DNA from 4 places in the Aneurinibacillus sp. XH2 genome. Region 1 is predicted to be linked to each of the others. Evidence: riboswitches for the same ligand, from Rfam matches in the RefSeq annotation. Region 1 holds a riboswitch; each other region holds the start of a gene.
The links. Region 1 has a riboswitch for S-adenosylmethionine ahead of metX (homoserine O-acetyltransferase MetX). Riboswitches for the same ligand answer to the same signal wherever they lie in the genome.
Positions count from the first base shown of each region.

Region 1 (5,905 bases):
TAAGGGATTTTGAATTCTTGTTTATATGGAGTTCCATCAGGACCATCCTGACGAGTAATAATCAAATGAATCGTTTTTTGTTGTTCGGCCATTTTATTTCACCTCTCTTTTAATGAGCTACTTCTTCTCAGCCACCGTGCTCTTCTTCGAGTAGTCGCGTTTACGAGGCTTAATGAGAGAAATATCAACATCTTCATACGAAATCTTCGGAGCTTTTGTCTCCGGATCGAAGTTCGCCATTGTTGTCTTCAAGAAGTTCTCATCGTCGCGTTCTGGGAATTCCGGCTTATAATGAGCGCCACGACTTTCGTTACGCATAAGCGCACCGATTGTAATTACACGGGCAAGCACAAGCATATTCCACAGCTGACGAGTGAAAGAAGCGCCTGTATTGCTCCACTTCGATGTATCGTTAATATTAATGTTTTGATAGCGCTCCATAAGCTCCTGAATTTTCTCGTCCGTCTTCTTCAATTTGTCATTGTAACGAACAACCGTTACGTTGTCGGTCATCCACTCGCCGAGTTCTCTATGCAGCAGATATGCGTTCTCCGTACCGCTTGTCATGCTTGTAATGCGATCGTACTTCTCCTGCTCTTTCTTCAGCTGAGCATCGAAGAAAGTGGAGGATACGTCTTCAGAGGACTTGTCTAGGCCTTTGATATATTCGATCGCCTTCGGCCCTGCCACCATACCGCCGTATACCGCTGACAGAAGCGAGTTTGCACCCAGACGGTTTGCACCATGCTGTGAATAATCACACTCACCTGCGGCAAACAGCCCCGGAATGTTGGTCATCTGGTTGTAATCAACCCACAGACCGCCCATGGAATAGTGAACAGCAGGGAAAATTTTCATCGGAACTTTACGCGGATCATCACCAACGAACTTCTCGTAAATCTCGATGATTCCCCCTAGCTTAACATCCAGCTCATGCGGATCTTTGTGGGACAGATCAAGATATACCATGTTCTCGCCGTTGATGCCGAGCTTCAGATCAACACAAACATGGAAGATTTCGCGTGTTGCGATGTCACGAGGCACCAAGTTACCATAAGCCGGATATTTTTCTTCAAGGAAATACCAAGGCTTACCATCTTTATAAGTCCAGACACGTCCACCTTCACCACGGGCAGATTCGGACATCAGACGTAGCTTATCGTCTCCCGGGATTGCGGTCGGGTGAATCTGAATGAACTCGCCGTTCGCATATGTTGCACCCTGCTGATAAACAGCAGAAGCAGCCGTACCTGTATTGATAATAGAGTTTGTAGATTTACCGAAGATGATGCCAGGGCCACCTGTCGCAAGGATAACCGCATCGGCTCTGAATGCTTTAATCTCCATGGAGCGGAGGTTCTGTGCCACGATACCGCGACATATGCCTTCGTCATCCTGAACGATGGAGAGGAATTCCCAGCCTTCATATTTCGTAACAAGGCCGTTCACTTCCCAGCGACGCACTTGCTCATCCAACGCATACAGAAGCTGCTGACCGGTTGTCGCACCTGCAAATGCTGTACGGTGATGCTGTGTACCACCAAAACGACGGAAATCAATAAGACCTTCCGACGTACGGTTAAACATAACACCCATGCGGTCAAACATATAAATGATACCAGGTGCCGCTTCACACATCGCCTTTACTGGAGGCTGATTCGCAAGGAAGTCGCCACCGTAAATCGTATCGTCAAAGTGAATCCACGGGGAATCGCCTTCACCTTTTGTATTTACTGCTCCGTTAATACCGCCCTGTGCACAAACAGAGTGAGAGCGTTTTACAGGAACCAGAGAAAACAGCTCAACCGAATAGCCGGCTTCGGAAGCTTTAATGGTTGACATCAAACCCGCGAGACCGCCGCCAACTACGATAATTTTACCTTTATTCATGCTCTAACCCCCTATTTCTGGATCGCTTGTGCTACATCAACGGGATTCGCGAAAGCAAACAGAGCCATTAATCCCATAGCAGACATAAACACGAACACAACCATTGTTACGTAAGTGGAGATACGCTGCGCGCGCGGCCCAACCGTAATGCCCCAGCTTACTGCAAAACTCCACAAACCGTTCGCGAAGTGGAATGTTGCGGACAGAAGACCGACAATATAGAATGCCAACATAACCGGATTAGCCAAAATTTCATTCATCAGGGTAAACAAACCGGTGGCTTCAACCCTGCCAAGCACCATTTGCATTTTTGTTTCCCAAACATGCCATGTAATGAAAATAAGCGTGATAACACCGGTTACACGCTGTAGCATAAACATTACGTTGCGGAAATAACCATAGTTACCTACATTGTTTTTAGCTTGGAAAGCAATATAAAGGCCATAAATACCGTGATACAGAATAGGCAAGAAAATGAAGAGAATTTCAATGAGCGCGAGGAAAGGAAGTCCTTCCATAATCTCTACACGTTCAAGAAAAGCGGATTCACCGCGTGTCGCATAGTAGTTCGTTAATAAATGAACGAATAAGAAACCGCCAATCGGTACAACCCCTAAAAGGGAATGGAGTTTACGGTTAAAAAAATGGCGGTGATTCGTCGTTGCCATTTCACAAATTCCCCCTTTCAAAAGGATCCACTCAGTTTTTTCTAATTTGACACCTTTTTCACAAAATCATTCTGCACCAGCCACTCTCTCTCCAACATCCGAACTATCCTAGAACCCCTACCACTACACTTCTCTTTCTATAATTCCCCCCTTACCCGCTCTACTTTACATGAAGAAAAGCTTCCTGAGGAAGCCTTAAGCAATAAATGAAGACTTTGTGACAAATTCATTTTACTCCTAGTAGGGGGTACCGTCAAGGAAAGCGGTAGACAAATTGTCGAAATTACCCGATAACCACTCCGCATTTATCGGGGCGCGGCAGACTGTGTAAAAGTGCTGGAATAATATTTTTCAATAAATTGTTCTACAAGCGGCCCGATCTTCACAAATTCGACAAGAAACCCATCATGTCCGTATATAGATTCGACGAAATGATATTCCACTTCTTTTCCGGCCGCACGAAGCATTTTCACCACTTCTTCCTGATGATCGGCCGGATACAGCAAATCGTTAGAGATAGCGATTGACAATACGCGGGCCTGAATCCGTTCAAGGGCCGCCTCAATGCCCCCCCGCCCGCGGCCGATATCATGCGAATCCATCGCTTTCAACAGGTAAAGATAACTATTCGCATCAAAGCGGTTAACCAGTTTTTGTCCTTGATAGCGCAGGTAGCTTTCAATATTAAATGTCGAATCAAAATGGGTAACATCGCGCTCATCTTTTAAACGTCGACCGAAACGGTATTCAAACAATTCTGCGGTGCGGTACGTAATCATACCAAGCATTCGCGCGATGGATAAACCGTTCACAGGACCTTTTCCAGGGTAATAATTTCCGTTTTTCCATTCCGGATCGCAAAGGATCGCTTGCCGTCCTACATCGTTATAAGCGATAGCAACAGCGGACAGCCGTGTGGAGGTCGCAATGGGAATAATCAAATGGGCCATCTCTGGATACATGACCGCCCATTCATATACTTGCATCCCCCCCATTGAGCCACCGATAATTGCTAGCAGTTTATTGATACCCAGTTTTCGTACCATTAAATACTGAAGCTTCACCATATCTCGTATCGTTACAACCGGAAAATCAGCGCCATACGGCTGTCCCGTCTCCGGGTTCACAGAAGCTGGGCCGGTCGTCCCTGCACATCCGCCCAGCACGTTAGAGGTGACGACGAAATATTGATTCGTATCGATATAGCGCCCAGGGCCGATTAAGCCTTCCCACCATCCCGGTGTTTTCTCGTCTCCAACGGCGCGCGCATCTCCGGTCAGCGCGTGGCATACAAGAATAGCATTCGTTTTATCCTTATTTAATATTCCGCACGCTTCATACGCGATTTCCACCTGTTTTAACGTTTCTCCACACTCCAGCGTAATCTCGTCAATCACCATCTTTTGCTGCATGCGCCTTCACTCCTTTCTTCTCTTCCTCTGTTTTTTCAAGCGTCGCATTTGTCTATCATATAAAAAACGCCACTTCCAATAAGGAAGAGGCGCTTGTGTCGCATATTACCTCCCCTTATCTTTCAGAGCGCATACCGCTCTGCTGGAATTAGCACCTTGTCCGCAAGCATATGCGGGGTTGCCGGGTTTCATCGGGCCAGTCCCTCCACCTCTCTTGATAAGAGCACTTTCGTATGATTCCATCTTTAATTTTAGGTTAGGTTAGTTCAATACTAAGATTTTTACTGACTAATGTCAATATTGACAACATCTTAATCAAATTTGTAAACTTATTTATAAAAAATGTTAACAAATTATCTCATATTTAAGGAGAGCACAGATGGGAAAAACAAGTTTAAAAATGATGATTCTTTCGGCTTTATTTTGCGCAATTATCGCCGTATGCGCCCAAATTTCAATTACCTTCTTGCCGCCGGTGCCGTTTACAATGCAAAATTTCGCCGTCGCGTTGACTGTGGTGATTCTGGGGCGACGGTACGGTACATTAGCTATTCTGCTTTATATTTTGGTTGGAGCCATCGGCGTACCGGTTTTCGCTAAATTTAACGCAGGTCTTCCCGTTCTAGTCGGACCAACCGGCGGGTATCTCATCGGCTATATCGTTTCCGCCTTTGTTATGGGGACAATGATAGACCGTGGAAAGCTAACTTTCATGAAAGCGTTCATTGTAAATATAGTAGGCCTTGCCATTATCCACGTTGCAGGCGTTATACAACTTAAATTAGTGGGCAGCATGACATGGGATAAAGCAATCGGGATAGACATAACATTCATTCTGCCTGACTTAATCAAAATCATCCTTGCTTCTTACATCGGTATTCAAGTTCGCCGGCGCCTTGCGCTCGCAGGACTGCTTCCAAATTCGCTAAACAACGAAAAAATTGTCGCCTAAACGTGTAAAAAGCTCGCGGGTGCGCCCGCGAGCTTTTCTTATTGCAGCGATTGCTGCACAACATTCACTTGCTGATTCACTGACCAGCCACCAGCAAACACTTAATAAACAACAGCTTTTTCCTTCGTATCCAAGCCAAACACAGTATGCAGATTGCGCACTGCTTTTTCCATGTCTTCGAGCGGTACTACGCATGAGACCTTAATTTCAGAAGTCGAAACCATTTTAACCTCTACTCCGGCTTCAGCAAGGCATGTAAACATTCTCGCTGCTACCCCTGGATTCGTAATCATGCCAGCGCCTACAATCGATACTTTAGCCAGTTCCTTTTCTGCCACCACATAACCGAACTGCAACGTATCCCGTTGCTTATGCAATACATCTAACGTTTTCTTAACTTCATCTCCGCTTACGGAAAACGAGACATTTGTGGTCTCCGCTTCATACGAACTTTGGACAATGATATCAACATTAACATGTTCAGCTGCCAGTACTGCAAACAAGTTTGACAGCGTATCTACCTTTGCCGGCATATCGACTACAGTTATTTTAGCTACATTTTTATCGTAAGCAACTCCGCTAATGACAAGCCCTTGTTCCATATCTGCTTCCTCCTCGATAATGGTTCCTTCCTCTTCACTAAAGCTTGAACGTACAGTAAGGCACACTTGATGCTGCTTTGCACATTCCACCGCCCTCGGATGAAGCACCCCCGCACCAAGCGTTGCCAACTCCAACATTTCATCATAAGAAATGCGGGCCAATTTACGAGCGGAAGACACAATGCGCGGGTCTGCGGTATACACTCCGTCAACATCCGTGTAAATTTCGCACCTATCCGCTTTCAGCACAGCTGCAAGCGCTACCGCTGTCGTATCCGAACCACCGCGTCCGAGCGTGGTGATCTGTCCGCTCTCAGAAATGCCCTGAAACCCGGCAACGATAACGACTTTACCCTGCCCAAGCGCCTGCTGAATAGGCGC
Region 1 covers NZ_CP014140.1:777,184-783,088, reverse strand. Annotated here, with positions in the region: gene sdhB (succinate dehydrogenase iron-sulfur subunit) at 1-92, opposite strand, end outside; gene sdhA (succinate dehydrogenase flavoprotein subunit) at 118-1,890, opposite strand; gene ACH33_RS03805 (succinate dehydrogenase cytochrome b558 subunit) at 1,902-2,558, opposite strand; gene metX (homoserine O-acetyltransferase MetX) at 2,864-3,970, opposite strand; SAM riboswitch class I at 4,083-4,194, opposite strand; gene ACH33_RS03795 (biotin transporter BioY) at 4,350-4,922, shown strand; gene ACH33_RS03790 (aspartate kinase) at 5,024-5,905, opposite strand, start outside.

Region 2 (5,905 bases), 1.5 Mb from region 1:
CAGATCCGGTTCCTCAAACATTGCCATATTGTTCTCCCCTTCATGTCCTTTTGCTTTTACTATAACAGAAAGTGAAACCGTATAAAAAGTCGGCCACTGTCGCTTTGTTCAACATGTAAAGCGGAGAAGTCAAAGTAAAGGACTAGACTTGCCCAAAATAAGAAACAAAATTACCATTTAGTGATAGAAAAAGAGAAGGGATTCAAAAATGAAAAGGGCAGGAGATACAAATGATTAAAAAAATCGAACACGTAGCATTGATTGTTTCCGATATGGATCGTTCCATTGCGTTTTATTCATCGATGTTTGGGTACAGGGTACGCCTTCGCGGTCAGAACGCGGTGCGCGAGATGGCGTTTTTGTACTGATTGCTCATTACAAGGCGAAGGGAATTGTTTTTAACACTGAGGAACCGAAACCGACGCTTGGAGGCGGTCGGATGATTTTATTTTATGGCCCGGATCGAGAGCTCTTGCAATTCGTTGAACCGGGCCAGCGGGAGCGGTAGCATTCGCTTGAACGGTAAGTTCAACATAGTGGCTATATTAATAATTTTTCTTAAAATATTGACGATTGGCTGTTTAAAACGATATAATTTCTGATAAATAGTACGATTTTAAAACGTAATATTATATTTTTATGATATTAAGGTATTGATTTTTTATGGAGGGGATACGATGGTTAAGCTGATCGCGATTTACAAAAAGCCGGAAAATGTGGAGGAATTTGATAAACATTACAAAGAAGTACACGCGCCGCTCGCGGAAAAAATGCCGGGTCTTCTAAAGCTGGAAGTTAATAAAATTTATGGCTCTCCTGCAGGTGACAGCAATCTTCATTTGATTGCAGAAATGTATTTTGAAACAAAAGAAGCGCTTATGAACGCGCTTTCTTCTCCGGAAGGAAAAGCAGCAGGCAAAGATTTAATGGGCTTCGCTGGCAAGGTTGTATCCATGCACTTCGCGGAAGTAGTATAGGAGAAAGGTTTAAAAAGCATGTTGAGTGAGACGGAAACACATCGCAGGTACCGGGAACAAATCACTCGGTATGTGAGTCGCGATCCGTACGCGCGCCATTTAGGAATCCGGCTGGTTGAACTTGGAGAGGGAACGGCTGTGGCGGAAGTAGACGTGCGTGAGGAAATGTTGAATGCGCATGGCACAACACATGGAGCCGTCATTTTTGCGCTGGCTGATTTTGCGTTTGCTGCGGCCTGCAATTCATATGGACGTCCATGCGTGGCGTTATCGATGAACGTTCAGTATATGGCTCCAAGTGGAAAGGGCGCACGGTTACGTGCAGTAGCGACAGAAAAGAAAAAAACAGCACGCGCCGGTTTTTACCAAATCGAGGTGGAACACGACGGCGAAAGCATCGCTCTGCTTGACGCGGTCGCTTACCGCAAGAGTGGGTTTTTTCTTGAGGAAATCGGACAGAACGCAGCTAATGAAGAGTAACAGGACGCGTTGGCAGCGCTGGATTGGCAGGAGAGACTACCATGAAATCAAACAATCGTTTTAACCAATATCTTGGTATTGAAATCGAGCACCAGGACGAAAATAGCTGCACGGCAGTGCTTCATATTCGCCCGGAATTGTACAATAGTATCGATGGAGTGGTGCATGGCGGAGTGACAAGCACGCTTGCTGATGTGGTCATGGGGCACGCGGCCGCGCCTCATGTTAACGGTGTGCAGCAGTGCGTAACATTGGAGAGCAAAATCAACTATTTGGCGCCTGCTAGGGGAAATAAGCTGATCGCACAATCTAGGGTAATCAAGCGCGGAGGCCGTACTATTATCATGCAAGCGGAAGTGCGCACGGACGATGGGGAGCTGGTTGCCGTCGCGCTTGGCACATATGCCCGTGTAAAGACAACTCCACAGTGATGTGGAGTTGTCTTTACATTCGTATAAGAAAGTATATGTTGCTTTATAAGGAAGGAGAAGAACGGGTGAAAGGATTACAACCGGGAGAGACAGAGACGTTGGAAATTGTCGTGCAGGACGATATGCGTCCTACGTTTGACGGCAACGTGGTTCACGATGTAATGTCGACCGTGACTATGATTTATTATATGGAAAAAGTCGGACGCCATGTTATTTTGCCTTACCTTGAAGAGGGGGAGGAAGGAGCCGGATACGAAATTCAGGTTAAGCACATTGGGCCTGCGGTGGTGGGGCAACGGGTAAAATTTACAGCCTTATGTACGGAAGTTACTCCGAAGCGAGTCGTTTGTGAAGTGACCGCGGAAACATCAGAAAATATTGTTGGTACCGGAATTTTTACACAGGCGATTTTTAAAAAAGAAAAAATGGAGGCACGTATCACGGAGTTACGGCAAACCATTGCACAAAAATAATGAAACAGGAAGACCGTGGAATTTTCAATCGCGGTCTTTTTTATCGGATCATTAACAACCTTATCAAAACAAATATTGCTACTATTCGATATAGTATTAAGAATTAAATGTAAATTTATTGACCGCGAAAATATACAGCTACTATAATCAATATAAATATGGTGTTATCTGCATATACAATGATAAACTGTGATGGTTTTTATATGTCTCAGCAATGTAGGAGAAAATTAAAAAATCTATAATTCCTAGTTGACATTATGGTTTAATGTGTTAGAATAAAATCAACAAATTGAAAAGGCAAATGATTAGGACTCTTATCCAGAGAGGTGGAGGGACTGGCCCAGTGAAGCCTCGGCAACCATCAAAGAAACTCTTTGACACGGTGCCAATTCCAGCAGCGCTCGCGCGCTGAAAGATGAGAGGTCCGGCAAACTTGTGATGAGTGTACGCCGACCTCTTGCAGCGCAGGAGGTCGTTTTTATTTCCCCTTGTGCAATCTAGGAGGAATAAAGGAGTGAGGAGTATGATTAAATTACAGAGTATTAGTAAAAGTTATACCACACCGAACGGGACATTTCAGGCAGTAGCTCCAACGTCGCTGCATGTGGAGCCAGGGGATGTGTACGGTATTATCGGGTTCAGCGGTGCTGGTAAGTCAACTTTGCTTAGACTGGTTAATTTGCTGGAGCGACCGGACGAGGGAAAGGTATATGTGGATGGTCAGGAGTTAACCGGTCTATCAAATCGAGAGCTGCGCAAAGCGCGCCAGTCCATCGGCATGATTTTTCAGCATTTTAATCTGTTGAATAATCGGACGGTGGCGGACAATGTGGCGTTTCCGCTAGAAATAGCCGGTCTTCCAAAAGAAGAGAGAAAAAAAAGAGTACAGGAGTGCTTGGAGATTGTAGGGCTGGCCGAGAAGGTGGACAGCTATCCTGCCAAGTTGAGCGGGGGACAAAAGCAGAGGGTCGCTATCGCCCGGGCGTTGGCCAGCCGGCCGAAAGTGCTGCTATGTGATGAGCCTACCTCAGCGCTTGATCCGCAGACGACGCGTACCATTTTATCTTTTCTTAAAGAAATCAACCAAAAGCTAGGCGTAACGATTCTCATCGTCACGCATGAAATGAGTGTAGTGAAAGAGATTTGCAACAAAGTAGCAGTCATGGAAAGAGGTCATCTCGTCGAAAAACTTTCGCTTTCTGAACGGGAAGTAAAGCCGAAAACTGAAATCGCCCAGCTATTATTCGAAGAGGAAACAGGCAAGGAGAGAGGGATAGCCAATGTTTGATAATGTGATTGCTTTATTGCCGGAAATTGGGGTTTCTATCGTAGAAACTTCTATTATGGTCGGCATTTCAATAGGCTCAGCGCTTTTGCTTGGCATGCCGCTGGGGGTTCTGCTTTTTCTGACAGGTAAAGGACAATTGCTGGAAAGCCCCATTTTATTTCGAATTTTAAGTTCGCTCGTTAACATTGTCCGATCGTTTCCCTTTCTTATTTTGCTCGTGGCATTGATTCCGTTGACGCGAACATTGGTCGGAACGACGATCGGTCCGGTGGCTGCGGCTGTTCCGTTGTCGATTGCAGCCATTCCATACTTTGCACGTCTGGTGGAGCAATCGCTTCGTGAAGTTTCGAGAGGAGTTATTGAAGCCGCGGTGGCAATGGGGGCGTCTACATATCAGATTGTTTGGAAAGTGTTATTGACAGAAGCGCGCGCTGGGCTTACGCTCGGACTCACAGTATTGATTGTCAGTTTTCTTTCCTATTCTGCGATGGCCGGCGTTGTCGGAGGCGGAGGGATCGGGGATTTAGCGATTCGCTTCGGCTACTACCGATTCCAGACGGATGTTATGATTGTGACCGTGCTTTTATTGGTGGTGCTTGTACAAGTCATTCAATTTGCGGGCAATCGTCTTGCACATTATCTTGATAAACGTTAAGGGAGAGATCTTTGTGAAACAAAAACCGTTTATTCTTATTGCATTAATTTCATTAATAGTAATCTTTTTGACAGCTTGCGGAGGACAAGAGAGCGAAACGGCAACAGGAAAAACGCAGGGGAACAGTAAAGAACTGGTTATTGGTGCGACGGCGGGGCCGTATAGTGATCAGGTGCGTTTAGGAATTAAACCTATTTTAGAAAAAAAAGGATACAACGTGAAGATTGTTGAGTTCAACGATTACGTGCAGCCGAACCAGGCGCTGGCTGAAGGTTCGCTGAATGCGAATGTGTTTCAACATGTCGTGTATTTGCAGAACTTTGCGAAAGAGCATAACTTGGATATTCAAGATGTTATCCAGGTTCCGACGGCTCCGATCGGCATTTACTCGCATAAGCATAAAACACTGGAAGAAGTGCAGCCGGGAGCGACCGTTTCGCTTCCGAATGATCCTACTAATCAGGCCCGCGCGCTTGTCATGATGCAACATTTCGGTTGGATCAAGTTAAAAGAAGGTGTAGATCTGCTTCGCGTATCGGAAAAGGATATCGTGGAGAACAAGAAAAATATCAAGCTCCTGCCGCTGGAAGCAGCCCAGCTTCCGCGCTCGCTTGAAGACGCAGACTACGCATTTGTCAACGGGAACTTCGCCATCGCATCGGGCTTGAAACTTACGGAAGCGCTGGCGCTCGAAAAGATTCCGGATCAATATATGAACGTGGTCGCTGTGAAAACGGCGGACAAAGACAGCCAGTTTGTTAAAGATTTAATCGAAGCATATAAATCTCCGGAGTTTAAAGAAGTTATCGAGAAAGAATTCCAGGGATTTGTCAAACCTGATTATTTAAAATAAGCACATAGGGGGGAAGAAAACGATGAGCACAACAATCGGAGATGTTCTTGAATGGTCAGTCCGTAATTTTCCGGATAAAATTAGCTTAATTTATGAATACGAAACGAAGCATCACCGCTGGACATATACAGAATTGAATCAAAAAGTAAACCAATTTGCCCGGGCGCTTAAGCGCCTGGGTGTCCAAAAGGGTGACGTTGTTTCTTCCTTCTTATATAATACGAGCGAGTTTGTGGTTACATTGTTTGCGACGGCAAAAATCGGCGCCATTTTTAATCCGATTAACTATCGGCTAGCTGCACATGAATTGCAATATATCCTACAGGATGGAAAAGCAAAAGTATTGTTATATGAAAGACAGGGCTCAGACGTGGTGGAGAAAGCGCGTGAGCTTGGGAATCCGGTCGAACATTATATATATGTGGATGAACCGTTGACAGAAGGAGCGCTTGGATTTTACGAACTGCTTGAAGCAGAAGATGTTTCCCGTCCGGAAGTGGAGGTATCGGAAACCGATTATTGCATTATGATGTACACAAGCGGTACTACCGGACGCCCGAAAGGCGTACTTCACACGCATCGCAGCAAAATTCATCATAATTTTATGATGATGCAATGCATGGGCCTAACAAAGGATGACATTGGTCTTGCCGCCGCGCCGCTCAACCATACGGCGGAATTGCATACTTCTTTCCTGCCGCGTGTGCAGGTGGGAGCGACTAATGTGCTTTTGCACCATTTTGACGCT
Region 2 covers NZ_CP014140.1:2,919,506-2,925,410, reverse strand. Annotated here, with positions in the region: gene ACH33_RS14505 (hypothetical protein) at 1-27, opposite strand, end outside; gene ACH33_RS20170 (VOC family protein) at 231-368, shown strand; gene ACH33_RS14500 (EthD family reductase) at 678-977, shown strand; gene ACH33_RS14495 (PaaI family thioesterase) at 996-1,457, shown strand; gene ACH33_RS14490 (PaaI family thioesterase) at 1,499-1,888, shown strand; gene ACH33_RS14485 (thioesterase family protein) at 1,954-2,361, shown strand; SAM riboswitch class I at 2,673-2,783, shown strand; gene ACH33_RS14480 (methionine ABC transporter ATP-binding protein) at 2,885-3,649, shown strand; gene ACH33_RS14475 (methionine ABC transporter permease) at 3,642-4,304, shown strand; gene ACH33_RS14470 (MetQ/NlpA family ABC transporter substrate-binding protein) at 4,318-5,157, shown strand; gene ACH33_RS14465 (fatty acid--CoA ligase) at 5,180-5,905, shown strand, end outside.
Region 2: linked by a shared signal. The riboswitch ahead of ACH33_RS14480 (methionine ABC transporter ATP-binding protein) and the one ahead of metX (homoserine O-acetyltransferase MetX) in region 1 are both predicted to bind S-adenosylmethionine.

Region 3 (5,905 bases), 1.3 Mb from region 1:
TGCCTCAAGCGCACCGCCGATCACAAGCAATCTTCCCAGCCAGCGCTGCCATTTTCCCTGTCTGCTAAGATGCGGCCACTTCACTTCCGCTATCTTAATTAGTCGCCCCAGCACATACGCCACACTAAACGAGACCAGAGGAACCGCGATCCAGAAGGAAATAATGACTGCAAGTTTGCTGACGAATAAGGATTTGTACGCGAGCCCGATGCCGACAATCGAACCAACCGTCACTTCACTCGTTGACAGGGGAACCCCCATCAGATTTGCTATAAACAGCGTGAGTGTCGCTGAGGCCAGAATAATTATTACAATCTCCACAGTGAGAATAGAGGAAGAGATGATACCTCCCCCGATTGTTTTCACTACTTCGCCTCCACCTAACACAGCACCGAGCAAAGCAGCTGCACCTACAATCAGCATTGCGAGCTTCTTATTTTGAATAGCTCCCCCGCCATACGCCGCGCCCATCGCAGCGGCTGTACCGCTGGCGCCGATATTCATCGCGAAAAACAGGGCAATGGCAATGGCCGCGCACGTCAGAATCATGGCTCGATCACATACCCCCGGCCCGTTCCAGCCGGCTTTTTTTCTACAATGGCTATCTCCGCAACCGGCCTCGGCGGCAAAAAATAGCGTTCAATTTGATTCTGGGCGCTGCGGAACGCTTTTTCTTCATTTTCATGTATGACTACAACGGCAGCTGTTCCCCCATCCCTAAACAATATCTCAAATCTATAGATAAACATCGCCTCACCTCTCCTATGCCCAGGCATCCTTTATACCAACTGTTTCAGAGCCGCATCCAGCCTCTCTTGGAACGGTGTAATTCCAACACGCTGTACGAAATCAAAGAAGCTTTCCTTGTTCCGCTTTTCTTCCTTATAATAGGCAAGCAACGGCAACACGACCCGGTGCAGTTGCTCGCCAAGCACGCGTCCTTTCAGCTTTTCGTTAAATTTCGCGTTCGGGCCCAGCGTACCGCCAAGGAAAATATCGAACGCATCTTTCATGCCGTCTTCCGTTTTAACAAGCGCTCCCTGAAAGCCAATGTCAGCAATTTGCCGCTGACCGCATGAGTTCGGACAACCGACCATATGCATGCGAATTGGTTCATCCAACTCCACATGTTCATCTAGATATTCCGCCAATTGGCGCATTCTTTCTTTCGTTTCAACGATCGCAAGATTACAGAATTCATTGCCGGTGCAAGAAACGGCGAAAGCAGTAAAATTCTTCGGATACGGTGTCAAACGTTCCAACACTTTTTCTTGCAACAGTTCTTCCACTCTTTCATCCGGTATGCCGGTAATTATGATATTTTGCGAATTGCATGTACGCAGTGAGCCATTACCATATTCATCGGCGAGATGCGCCAGTTCTTCCAATTCCTGTGCCGACATACGTCCTACCGGAACGGACAGACCAACATAACTCAACCCTTCCTGGCGCTGTTTATGAATACCGGTAAAATATCCTGCATTCCATCCCTTAATCTTATCTTCGCCCCGCGTCTCCAGCTCGCCGACAAGCTCTTTTAACTTGGCAAGAAACTTCTCCGCTCCCCAATCAGCGACAAGAAATTTCAAGCGTGCGTGATGACGCTTCTCCCGGTATCCATAGTCACGGAAAATCGTTGTAACGCCGACCGCTACCTTCACGACTTCTTCCGGTCGCACAAATACATCGAGCTGTTGAGCCAAATACGGACGGGACGATAGTCCGCCGCCAACCCAGACATGAAAACCGATGATTTCCTTGCCAGCGATTACTTTCGTGGCCGGGGTAAACGCCAGATCGTTAATTTCGGCATGACCGGCATTATAAATATTGCTAGAAATCGAAATTTTATATTTGCGCGGCAGGTTGGAAAAATCCCGGTTCATTAAAAACGTATCGGACAACTGTTTCACAAGCGGGGTCGTATCTATTAATTCGTACGGATCGAGCCCCGCAAGCGGATTGCCAACAATCGTACGCGGGCAATCGCCGCACGCCTCAAATGAGGACAATCCGACGGCAGCCAACCGTTCAAAAATGTCCGGTAAATTTTCGATCCGCAACCAGTGAAACTGAATCGCCTGACGTGTCGTAATATCGATTAAATCCCTGCCATAATCATGCGCGATACTCGCAAGCGTGCGCGCCTGCTCGGACGTAAGATTTCCGGACGGAACCCGGACACGCATCATAAAGCACCCGTCTTTCGGGCGCTGCTGATATACACCTGCCCACTTAAAACGATCCATATCATCCGGCGTAATGGATTCAAAACCAGTTTTCGCATAACGATAAATGTCCTCAATAACATCCAGTCCATCTTTCTCCAGTTTTATTAATTCTGTTTTATTCAATTTCTCCTTATTTTGTGCCCATATTGGTGTATAACTCATTCATACTCTCTCCTCTCATCTCAGCGAATATTATGCAATAATGACTTGACGCAGCTGTTGTTCATACCAAGCTAACTGCTCCCGCAGGCGGACAACCTCGCCTACGACAATCACTGCCGGAGAACGAAAGCGTGCCTGTTGTACCTGCTCTACAATCGTCTCCAATGTACCTATAAGCGTCTCCTGATTTTCGCATGTACCCCAGCGGATAAGTGCCACAGGTGTCTCTTTGGCCCGGCCGTACTTATGAAGATTTTTCACAATTTCCGGCAAATTGCCGACCCCCATGTAAAATACCAGCGTATCTACCGCAGTGGCCAACTTCTCCCACTGAATACCACTTTGCTCCTTCTCTACAGCTTTGTGGCCAGTCACAAACGCGACGGAGGATGAATAACCACGGTGCGTGATAGGTATTCCTGCATAAGCCGGAGCAGCGATACCCGATGTAATGCCCGGCACAACTTCATAGTCGATGCCGGCCGCGATACAGGCTTCCGCTTCTTCCCCACCGCGCCCGAAAACAAATGGATCACCCCCTTTTAAACGAACAACCTCTTTCCCTTGCACAGCCTTCGCCACAATGATCTCGTTAATTTCCGTCTGGGATAACGAATGGTGATTTGTCTCTTTTCCGCAATAAATGCATTCAGCCTCCTTTTTTGCATAATCAAGCAGCTTTGGACTGGCCAGACGGTCATATACAATCACATCCGCCCGTTGTAGAAGCTCAAGCCCACGCACTGTAATCAACTTTGGATCGCCTGGCCCGGCACCCACAAGATACACTTTACCTGCCACCATATAACCATCCCCTTTTTTTCCAAAAATAATATTAATCAAATTTGTTTTATATGTTTAATTTAATTAAAAAAGCCCTGCTTCATTAAAGAAGAAGGGCTTATATTCTACGCTCCCCTCTTCCTCATCTTCAAGCGTGTGCTTTCTGGAATTGGCACCTAACCGAATTAGGTTGCCGAGATTTCATTGGGCCAGTCCCTCCATCTCTCTGGATAAGAAAGAGAATTCATATTATATTGATCGGATTTATTAAATTTGATTATACTCGGCTTTTTCTAAAAAGACAATACTTTTCAAAAAAATCCTCTCATTCATTATGCAAAGAGGCTTCAGAGTTAAAGAGCAGCCCGCTTCTTATTCATAACGCAACGCCTCAATCGGATTTAGCTTTGCCGCTTTGTTGGCAGGATACAATCCGAAGAAAATCCCGATGGAACTGGACACGGAAAATGCAAGCAAAACGGTCTCCCATGAAATCAAAAGCGGTATATTAGCATAGGAAAAGCCGATAGCTGATATACCAATACCAAGCAATGCTCCGATTAAGCCGCCGATTAACGACAAAATCATCGACTCCAGTAGGAACTGAAGCAAAATATCTTTCCGCTGCGCTCCAAGCGCTTTGCGGATTCCGATTTCTCTTGTCCGTTCCGTCACGGACACAAGCATAATATTCATCACGCCAATGCCGCCCACCACGAGGGAAATGCCAGCTACAATGCTAAAAATCAGGGTAATCATTCCAGTCATTTGCGAAAACTCTTTAATATTGTCTTCCATACTTAAAACTTCATAGTAATCTTTATGGTTATGCTTGCGGTTCAAATAATCCTTGACCTGCTTCATCGCAGGCCGCAATGCTTCTTTGGAAATGGCGGTCATTTCAATGTTGCTTACCGTTTGGTTTTCAGACAGCTCATTCGCAAAACGAAACGGAACAAACGCGCTCTTTGCTTTGGAAAAATCAAAGCTTACTTTCTCCTGCTTAAATACGCCGATCACCACTACGCTCCGATCGTTAAAACGCACGCGCTGACCGATCGGGTTTTCCGTCCCGAACAATTCCTGAGCTGCTCCGTCTTCCAATACGATAACCGGTCGGCGGTTTTTATCATCCTCGTCGGTAAAAAAGCGGCCTTGCACCATGTGGAGCGTGGGTTGTACAGCCGGAAGCTGGGCCGTCGTCGCCCTTACTTCGACGGTTTTCTTCTTATTGAGCCAGTAAAGCTCCGTATTGCCTACGTAAGAGTTGGCTACGGCAGCGGAAATGTACGGACTCACCTGCGGCAAATATTCCGCATCTTCCAAAGTAAGCGCGTTCGGATCTTCAGGCTCCTCCGTATCGTAGCGGGTATATACCATAAATTTATTTTGGCCGAACTTGCTTACCTGCTGCACGACCGCACTTTCGCCCCCTTTCCCAAGCGTCATAACCGCAATGACAGACGCGATACCAATAATAATCCCCAGCATCGTTAGAAAAGAACGCAGCTTATTGGCGCGCAAACCGTCCAAAGCCATGCTTAAGCTTTCCAGCAAACGCATAGATTACACCTCCTGTTGGCGCTCCGACGCCAGTTGTTGCGACGCGAATAATCGATCCCGCACGGGGTCATCGGCGACTACCTGGCCGTCGCGGAAGCGGATTAACCGCTTCGCATAGCATGCGATATCCGGTTCATGCGTAACAAGAATAATAGTCGTTCCTTGTTCATTTAACTGTTGGAAAATGTCCATAATTTCAATGCTTGTCCGCGAATCAAGCGCCCCGGTTGGCTCATCAGCCAGCACAATCGCCGGCTCATTTACGAGGGCGCGCGCAATCGCTACCCGCTGCCGCTGTCCGCCTGATAACTGATTCGGAATATGATTCATACGTTCGCCGAGCCCGACACGCGCAAGAGCCGCACGCGCCCGTTCCGTCCGTTCCTTTCTTCCGACCCCGGCATAAATCAGCGGCAATTCAACATTGCGCAGTGCGGTTGAACGCGGCAAAAGATGAAAGGTTTGAAAAACAAAACCGATTTTTTGGTTACGTACATGGGCAAGCTGCTTATCCGACAAATTCGTTACTTCCATTCCGTCTAAATGATACAGCCCGCTCGTCGGTCGATCCAGGCAGCCAATCATGTTCATAAATGTCGATTTTCCCGAACCGGATGGTCCCATAATAGCGACAAATTCCCCTTTTTCAACCGTTACGAAAACATTCTTCATCGCATAAATATCGCCACCGCCTGTGCGGTACACTTTGGACATATTCTCTACTTTTACCATGCTGTACCGCCCCTTTTATCTCGCTTCTCCGGGAACATTCGCTTCCATAACCGGCTCATTTTCCTTTAATTGCGGCCCCGGATTGGTGATAACTTTCGTGCCCGCTTTCAAACCTTGTTTAACTTCGGCAAACAATTCGTTTTCCATTCCGGTGACAACCGCCTTCTTCTTCGCCAGACCGTTCTCATTTATCCAGACGAACGCTTTCCCGCCGTTCTTCTGCACCGCTTCGATCGGTACTTGCAGCGCCTGTTTCGCGCTTTGGTGCACAATCGTTACATCTATCCGAAAGCCGGGGCGCAAAAGCTCATTTGGTTTGTCCAATGCCAGCTTCACCGCCACTTTGGCCCGTTCGCTCTGCTGTCCGCTTTTCTGTGTGGCGGCTTCTATCGCTACCGGTGAGATGCTTACCACATGAGCTTCGGCCACCTGTT
Region 3 covers NZ_CP014140.1:3,112,792-3,118,696, forward strand. Annotated here, with positions in the region: gene ACH33_RS15535 (sulfate permease) at 1-549, opposite strand, end outside; gene ACH33_RS15540 (DUF3906 family protein) at 546-749, opposite strand; gene ACH33_RS15545 (nitrite/sulfite reductase) at 780-2,393, opposite strand; gene cobA (uroporphyrinogen-III C-methyltransferase) at 2,424-3,197, opposite strand; SAM riboswitch class I at 3,316-3,413, opposite strand; gene ACH33_RS15555 (ABC transporter permease) at 3,549-4,739, opposite strand; gene ACH33_RS15560 (ABC transporter ATP-binding protein) at 4,743-5,471, opposite strand; gene ACH33_RS15565 (efflux RND transporter periplasmic adaptor subunit) at 5,487-5,905, opposite strand, start outside.
Region 3: linked by a shared signal. The riboswitch ahead of cobA (uroporphyrinogen-III C-methyltransferase) and the one ahead of metX (homoserine O-acetyltransferase MetX) in region 1 are both predicted to bind S-adenosylmethionine.

Region 4 (5,905 bases), 1.4 Mb from region 1:
CTCCAATCCTTTTTCATCCGGTAGAAACCAAAGCTGCAAAAAATTAACCTCTTCCGTATCGGACGGATTGAACTCAGCGTGCATAATCCCCGTCCCGGCGGTCATGCGCTGAATTTCTCCCGGCACAAGCACCGCTGAATTACCAGTGCTATCCTGATGTTTCAATTGTCCTCTCAGCACAATAGAGACAATCTCCATTTCCCTGTGCGGATGAGCACCAAAGCCCGTACCCGGTTGTACGATATCATCATTAAACACCCGAAGCGGGCCAAACTGTAAATTATTTGGATCATAATACTCAGCAAACGAAAAACTGAAATTACTTTGCAGCCAACCATGATTTGTGGAATAACGCGAAGCTGCTGGATAAATAGTAATCATATCCAACCTCCTGATAAGTTATTAACTTACTTTATAAAAGTATATTACAATAAATAAAAAAGTCAATCATCTTTTCCCTGTTTCCTTTATTATGAGCCTATTCTTTCTCAAATCATTTTCTATGTAAAAAAACAGCCGAAACATCTATCGGCTGTCCTTCCTTATCCCGGTTTGCCCTTATGGAAATGACTTCTCCCCGGTAAACATGCGCTGCGCTTCCCAGCCAGGAACTGCACTTTTTCATCCCATCAAACACTGCCGTTCAATTGCATCACCGACCGGTCTCTCTTCGCCACACGGCTTGTTTATTAAATGCACGCCGTATTGCCGCACATGATGCTCTTTGCCGTTGGGCACAGCCCGTATCGTTACCCATACCCCGAAAGATTTTCCATCTTTGTGTATCAATGTCCTATATGTACAAAACAGTTTCTTTTGATTGTACATACAAAACATCCAAAATGATATATACTCAAGAAACATAATTGGAACTGGAAACACTACATTGCAAAGCCTGCTCCAGATCTTGAATCAAATCGTCCGGCTCTTCCAGACCGACCGATAGGCGCAATAACGTATCCGTAATTCCCATTTTCTTTCGATCCGCTTCCGGAATACTGGCATGCGACATCCGAGCCAGATACGTCAAAATACTTTCGACAGCGCCGAGACTTACGGCAAGAGCCGGAAGAGTGACATTCCGCAAAAATCGCTCTACCTGTTCTACATTATGCAACATAAAAGAGAGCACGCCGCCAAAGCCCGCTGCCTGTTTAGCGGCCAGCTCATGCCCCGGATGTTCGGGAAGACCGGGATAATATACCCGCTTTACCGCGGGATGGTTTTGCAGCCAAACCGCTATTTTATGCGCGCTTTTCTGATGTTGGTCAAGCCGCACTTTCAACGTCTTCAATCCCCGTAGCAACAACCAGGAATCTTGCGGGCCGAGAATGGCACCGAACGCGTTCTGAATAAATCCGATTTCTTCAGCGATTTCTTTTTTGCCCGCTACCACCACCCCCCCCTACAACATCGCTATGTCCTCCGATATATTTGGTGGCGCTATGAATCACAATGTCGGCTCCCAGCCGCAAAGGCCGCTGTAAATAAGGCGTCATAAACGTATTATCGACAATGGTTAGCAACCCGTATTGTTTGGCCAGCCGGCATACGGCTTCAATATCTGTAATATTCATCTGCGGATTGGACGGACTCTCCAAAAATATCGCACGTGTCGCCGGCGTAATCGCGCTTTCAATCGCACCGATATCCGTTGTATTTACGAACTTTGACTGTATGCCGAAACGAGGGAACAGTTTTGTAATCGCCCGGTACGTGCCGCCGTAAATGTCATCAGAAAGCAAAATCTCATCCCCGCTCTTTAACAAACAAAAAACAGAGGAAATGGCGGCCATCCCGGAAGCAAAAGCGAAGCCCTTCGCTCCTTTTTCCAACACGGCTATCGCTTCTTCCAGCGCTGTCCGGGTTGAATTGGCTGTGCGGGAATAATCATATCCGGTACTGACACCCAGCTCTGGATGCTGGAAAGTCGCGCTCTGGTAAATCGGTGTACTGATTGCACCAGTCGCGCGGTCTCTTTCTAACCCAGAACGAACAAGAAGTGTTTCAATGTTCATGTTCTTCCTCCGTTTCATTTCGTTTCATAAACATCAAAGATAAAAAATAAAACACTCTTCGATGGAGAGTGTTTATATACAGCAAACTTTCCCCTCTCATCGTTTAGAACAGTCGTTCCACAGGCATTAGCACCGTTCAAACATTGCGTTTGATGGTTGCCGGGTTTCATCGGGCCAGTCCCTCCACCTCTCTTGATAAGAGCGATATATTCAGTTTGTGTGCATCGTACGAACCAAATTGCAGGGCAAAATAAAAACCCCTTTATCCTGAGTAAGGTATAAAGGAGCTGATTGCTCATCCTTTTCCTTATCTCTCAGGATATGTGTATCCTGCTGGAATTGGCACCTTCCTTCCCTCGAATAGGGTCATTGGGGTTGCCGGGCTTCACTGGGCCAGTCCCTCCGCCTCTCTTGATAAGAAAATCAATATATAAATTATTTATTCTATAATAATTACGTTTATGAAAACTGTCAATAAATTTAAAAAATCTCTAAACAAAAACCGTGCAACCACTTCCTGAATAGGCTAAAACATAGGAAAAAATCGAAAGGGATTGGTATGCTATGGATTCATATAACTTCCCCGTTTATATACAAACAATGTCCATTCTTGCCCCAAATGTCACCATTTATTATCCTCGGGTAGAAGGACTGAAAAATAAGGCTGTACAAGAAAAAATAAACGTTATCATTTTGCATCAAGTTTATGCCTTAATCCAAGAACAAGGGTATTATCAAAATCCAACAACGATCGAAATGCTCGGCCATTATGAGATCAAATCCAATGAAAGAGATATCCTTAGCCTAACCCTAGAGAATTATGCCTATATCTTGCACCACGCACATGGACTCACCATTTTAAAATCATTAACTATAAATATTCAAACAGGTAAACTCTATCAATTGAAGGATTTATTTCAACAAGGAAGTGATTACATAAAAAGACTGTCCAATATTATTCAATTCCAGATTAAAAAACGAAACATCCCATTGTTAGGCGAATTTAAAGGGATTCGGCCAGATCAAGATTTTTATATAGCAGATAAAGCATTGGTTATTTATTTTCAACTGTATGAAATTACCCCTTACTATGTCGGCTTTCCCATGTTTCCCATATCTGTATACGACTTGGAAGATATCATCAATGAAAATGGGCCTTTAGGAAAAATGGCTCAAGCATAACATTACATCTGTTGCCGTATAAAACGCAAGATTATATCCGAAAACGTCATAAAACTGGATACATGCTGTTCAAACACCGCTTTGAAATATGAAAGACCCTTCAATTATCGAAAGGTCTTTCATATTTCAAATGCGTGACGCGGATATTCAAATACTTTGCCAATCGTTGTATACTGAATACCTACCAATCGGCTGCTCGTCTGCAGAGGAAGGATGCTTCCAATTAGCAATTTGTAGTTAAATGACTATAAATTGCGACACCCTTACACTGATTATTCAAACTTCCAACAACATAGACTCAAGCTTCCATGCTGATATTCCCGATGCAGCAAATCCGCTTTTCTTCCGTCATCCGCCGCCCCCATGGCGAGCAACAGCGGAATAAAGTGCTCGTTGCGTGGCACAGCTTCCCTGCCATACGGCGCTTCCGTCTCATACCTAAACAGCGAATCCGTATCCCACATCTCTATTTTTGCTTGCAGCCAATCGTCAAACGTGGCCGCCCACTTTTCTTTTTCTAAACTGTTCCAATTCAACCTATGCAAATTATGTACCGTTCCGCCGCTTCCAATAATCATCACACCTTCTTTCCGCAACGGTGCCAGCGCCCGCCCTATGTAATATTGCTCCGCAGGGGAAAGCGCAGGATTCACCGATAGCACAACAACCGGGACACGAGCATCCGGGTACATCAACCGAAGTACCACCCAAGCTCCGTGATCAATCCCCCTCTCCGCGTCCACTTTGGAATCGGTTCCACTTTCCTCCAACAACTTTACGATCTTCTGTGCAAGATCCTTGTTTCCTTTGGCCGGATATACAATTTTATACATTTCTTCCGGAAAACCGTAAAAATCATATATCATCTCATATTCTTCTACAGCACTCACCATCTGTACAGGCGCTTCCCAATGCGCCGAAAACAACACAATAGCACGAGGTTCCGGCAGACGATCAGCCAATCCTTTTAGCATCTTCGTATATTGATTTTCTTCTAATACCAATGTCGGCGCGCCGTGTGCAACAAACAAAGCAGGTACCATCACTGCATCCCTCCGTTTTCTGTTCCCTATAATAATCGTTTATCTTTATGAAGCAGAAAACTTCCTTTCCATCAGTATATCCCCTTTTTGGTTTATAATCACGACTCGACTCTGTTCATACATATCCGGCAAGCGGCTTTTCACAAACCCTTGTACCGCGTTTAACATATATACTAAATCCCCGCTCGTTTCAAGCAAATGAGTCTGAACTTGAATCATAACACCTTCGTTTTCAAAAAAATATCGTAATCTTTAATATATTGAATCCATGAAACTTTTAACGACTGGTAGCCAAAGTTGGATGTCATGTATTTCTTTAGTTCTTCTACAAGCCTTTCCTTTGTTATATTCTTCGCTTGCACAACATCCGTGGAGGCAATTGCTTGCAGCGCATTTTCCGTCGGTTTTGGCTGTACCCATAAATAATTATCCTGCATTTTCAATCCAAGCACAAAGCCAATAAATACGGAAATCAAAATTCCGCCCGTGTCGATTCGCGCCATCGCCAAATCCCCCTTTTTCTTCCTTTTCTCCTTTGGTTAAATAGTTAGTTAGACAAAAAAGAAAAAATTTCTTTACCTTGTATGAATAATATGGGAAAGAAAAAGACCGCTTTTCCTGTAGCGGTCTTCGGTAATTAAAGAAATCTCCGGTGACACTTCTTACCGTCATAAGTAAACAGCACGCGACGTTCCTCGATTTTTGTCTCCAAGTGCACCGTTCTGCCCCAAAGCTTATAGATATATGGCAACGTTCTTTCTAGGTGCTTTATATCCAATTCCATTCCCTCATACTGGTGAAACAAATATAGTTCGCCATTGCGCAAGTAATCGCCATCCTGTACTAAAATGTATGGAAATCCGCCATTGACGCGACTCGTCACCAGTTGATCGCGCACTATCTCCCACGATTTGTCTGTAATCGTCCAATCGTTGCCTTGACGTGCGAATACGTACATATCCATTTTTTCAACAAGTTCTTTTGTTAAATAGTTACGGATAAAAGAAATATCACTGTCCAGTTCGCGTACTTCAAAGATTTTCTCACGCCCCATGCCTGGCTTTCGACCAAAACGTTCCTGTTCTTCTTTAGTCGGGTTATTCCAGCGCTCTTCAATATCTTCGAACATTTTCAGGCCTAAATAATACGGGTTAATGCTTATGGTAGACGGCTGCACAACACCAGCATTCAGCTTCGCGTATTCAATGGTCTCCTCTTCAGTTAAATCCATTTCCCGCAGAATACGCTGGTGCCAGTAAGACGCCCAGCCTTCATTCATAATTTTCGTCTCAATTTGCGGCCAGAAATACAGCATTTCTTCCCGCATAATCGTAAGTACGTCGCGTTGCCAATTCTCCAAGCGCGGACTAAACTCTTCAATGAACAAAAGCAAGTCTTTTTCCGGATCTGGAGGGAAGCGATCCCACCTCTTCTTCACTTCTTCTTCCGCAATTTTCCGTCGTTTCTGCTCCTCTTCGTCTAAAAACCATATATCCCCATAAGGGTTGTTTTTTTTTAGTTCGACGGTGTTCCGTTTTTTTTCTATCTCTTCCGCCCAGCTAAAATGGCGGCGGTTCAAACTTGGATCGACATGCTCCTGAATCGCAAGCACCGCGTCAAGAAACTCTTCTACGGTTTGCTTGCCATATTCAATCTCATACT
Region 4 covers NZ_CP014140.1:3,002,556-3,008,460, forward strand. Annotated here, with positions in the region: gene ACH33_RS14890 (pirin family protein) at 1-381, opposite strand, end outside; gene ACH33_RS14895 (hypothetical protein) at 622-789, opposite strand; partial or broken gene ACH33_RS14900 (trans-sulfuration enzyme family protein) at 854-2,018, opposite strand; SAM riboswitch class I at 2,112-2,220, opposite strand; SAM riboswitch class I at 2,323-2,439, opposite strand; gene ACH33_RS14905 (DUF3298 and DUF4163 domain-containing protein) at 2,583-3,200, shown strand; gene ACH33_RS14910 (DODA-type extradiol aromatic ring-opening family dioxygenase) at 3,473-4,243, opposite strand; gene ACH33_RS19475 (hypothetical protein) at 4,289-4,462, opposite strand; gene ACH33_RS14915 (hypothetical protein) at 4,459-4,746, opposite strand; gene ACH33_RS14920 (SpoVR family protein) at 4,881-5,905, opposite strand, start outside.
Region 4: linked by a shared signal. The riboswitch ahead of ACH33_RS14900 (trans-sulfuration enzyme family protein) and the one ahead of metX (homoserine O-acetyltransferase MetX) in region 1 are both predicted to bind S-adenosylmethionine.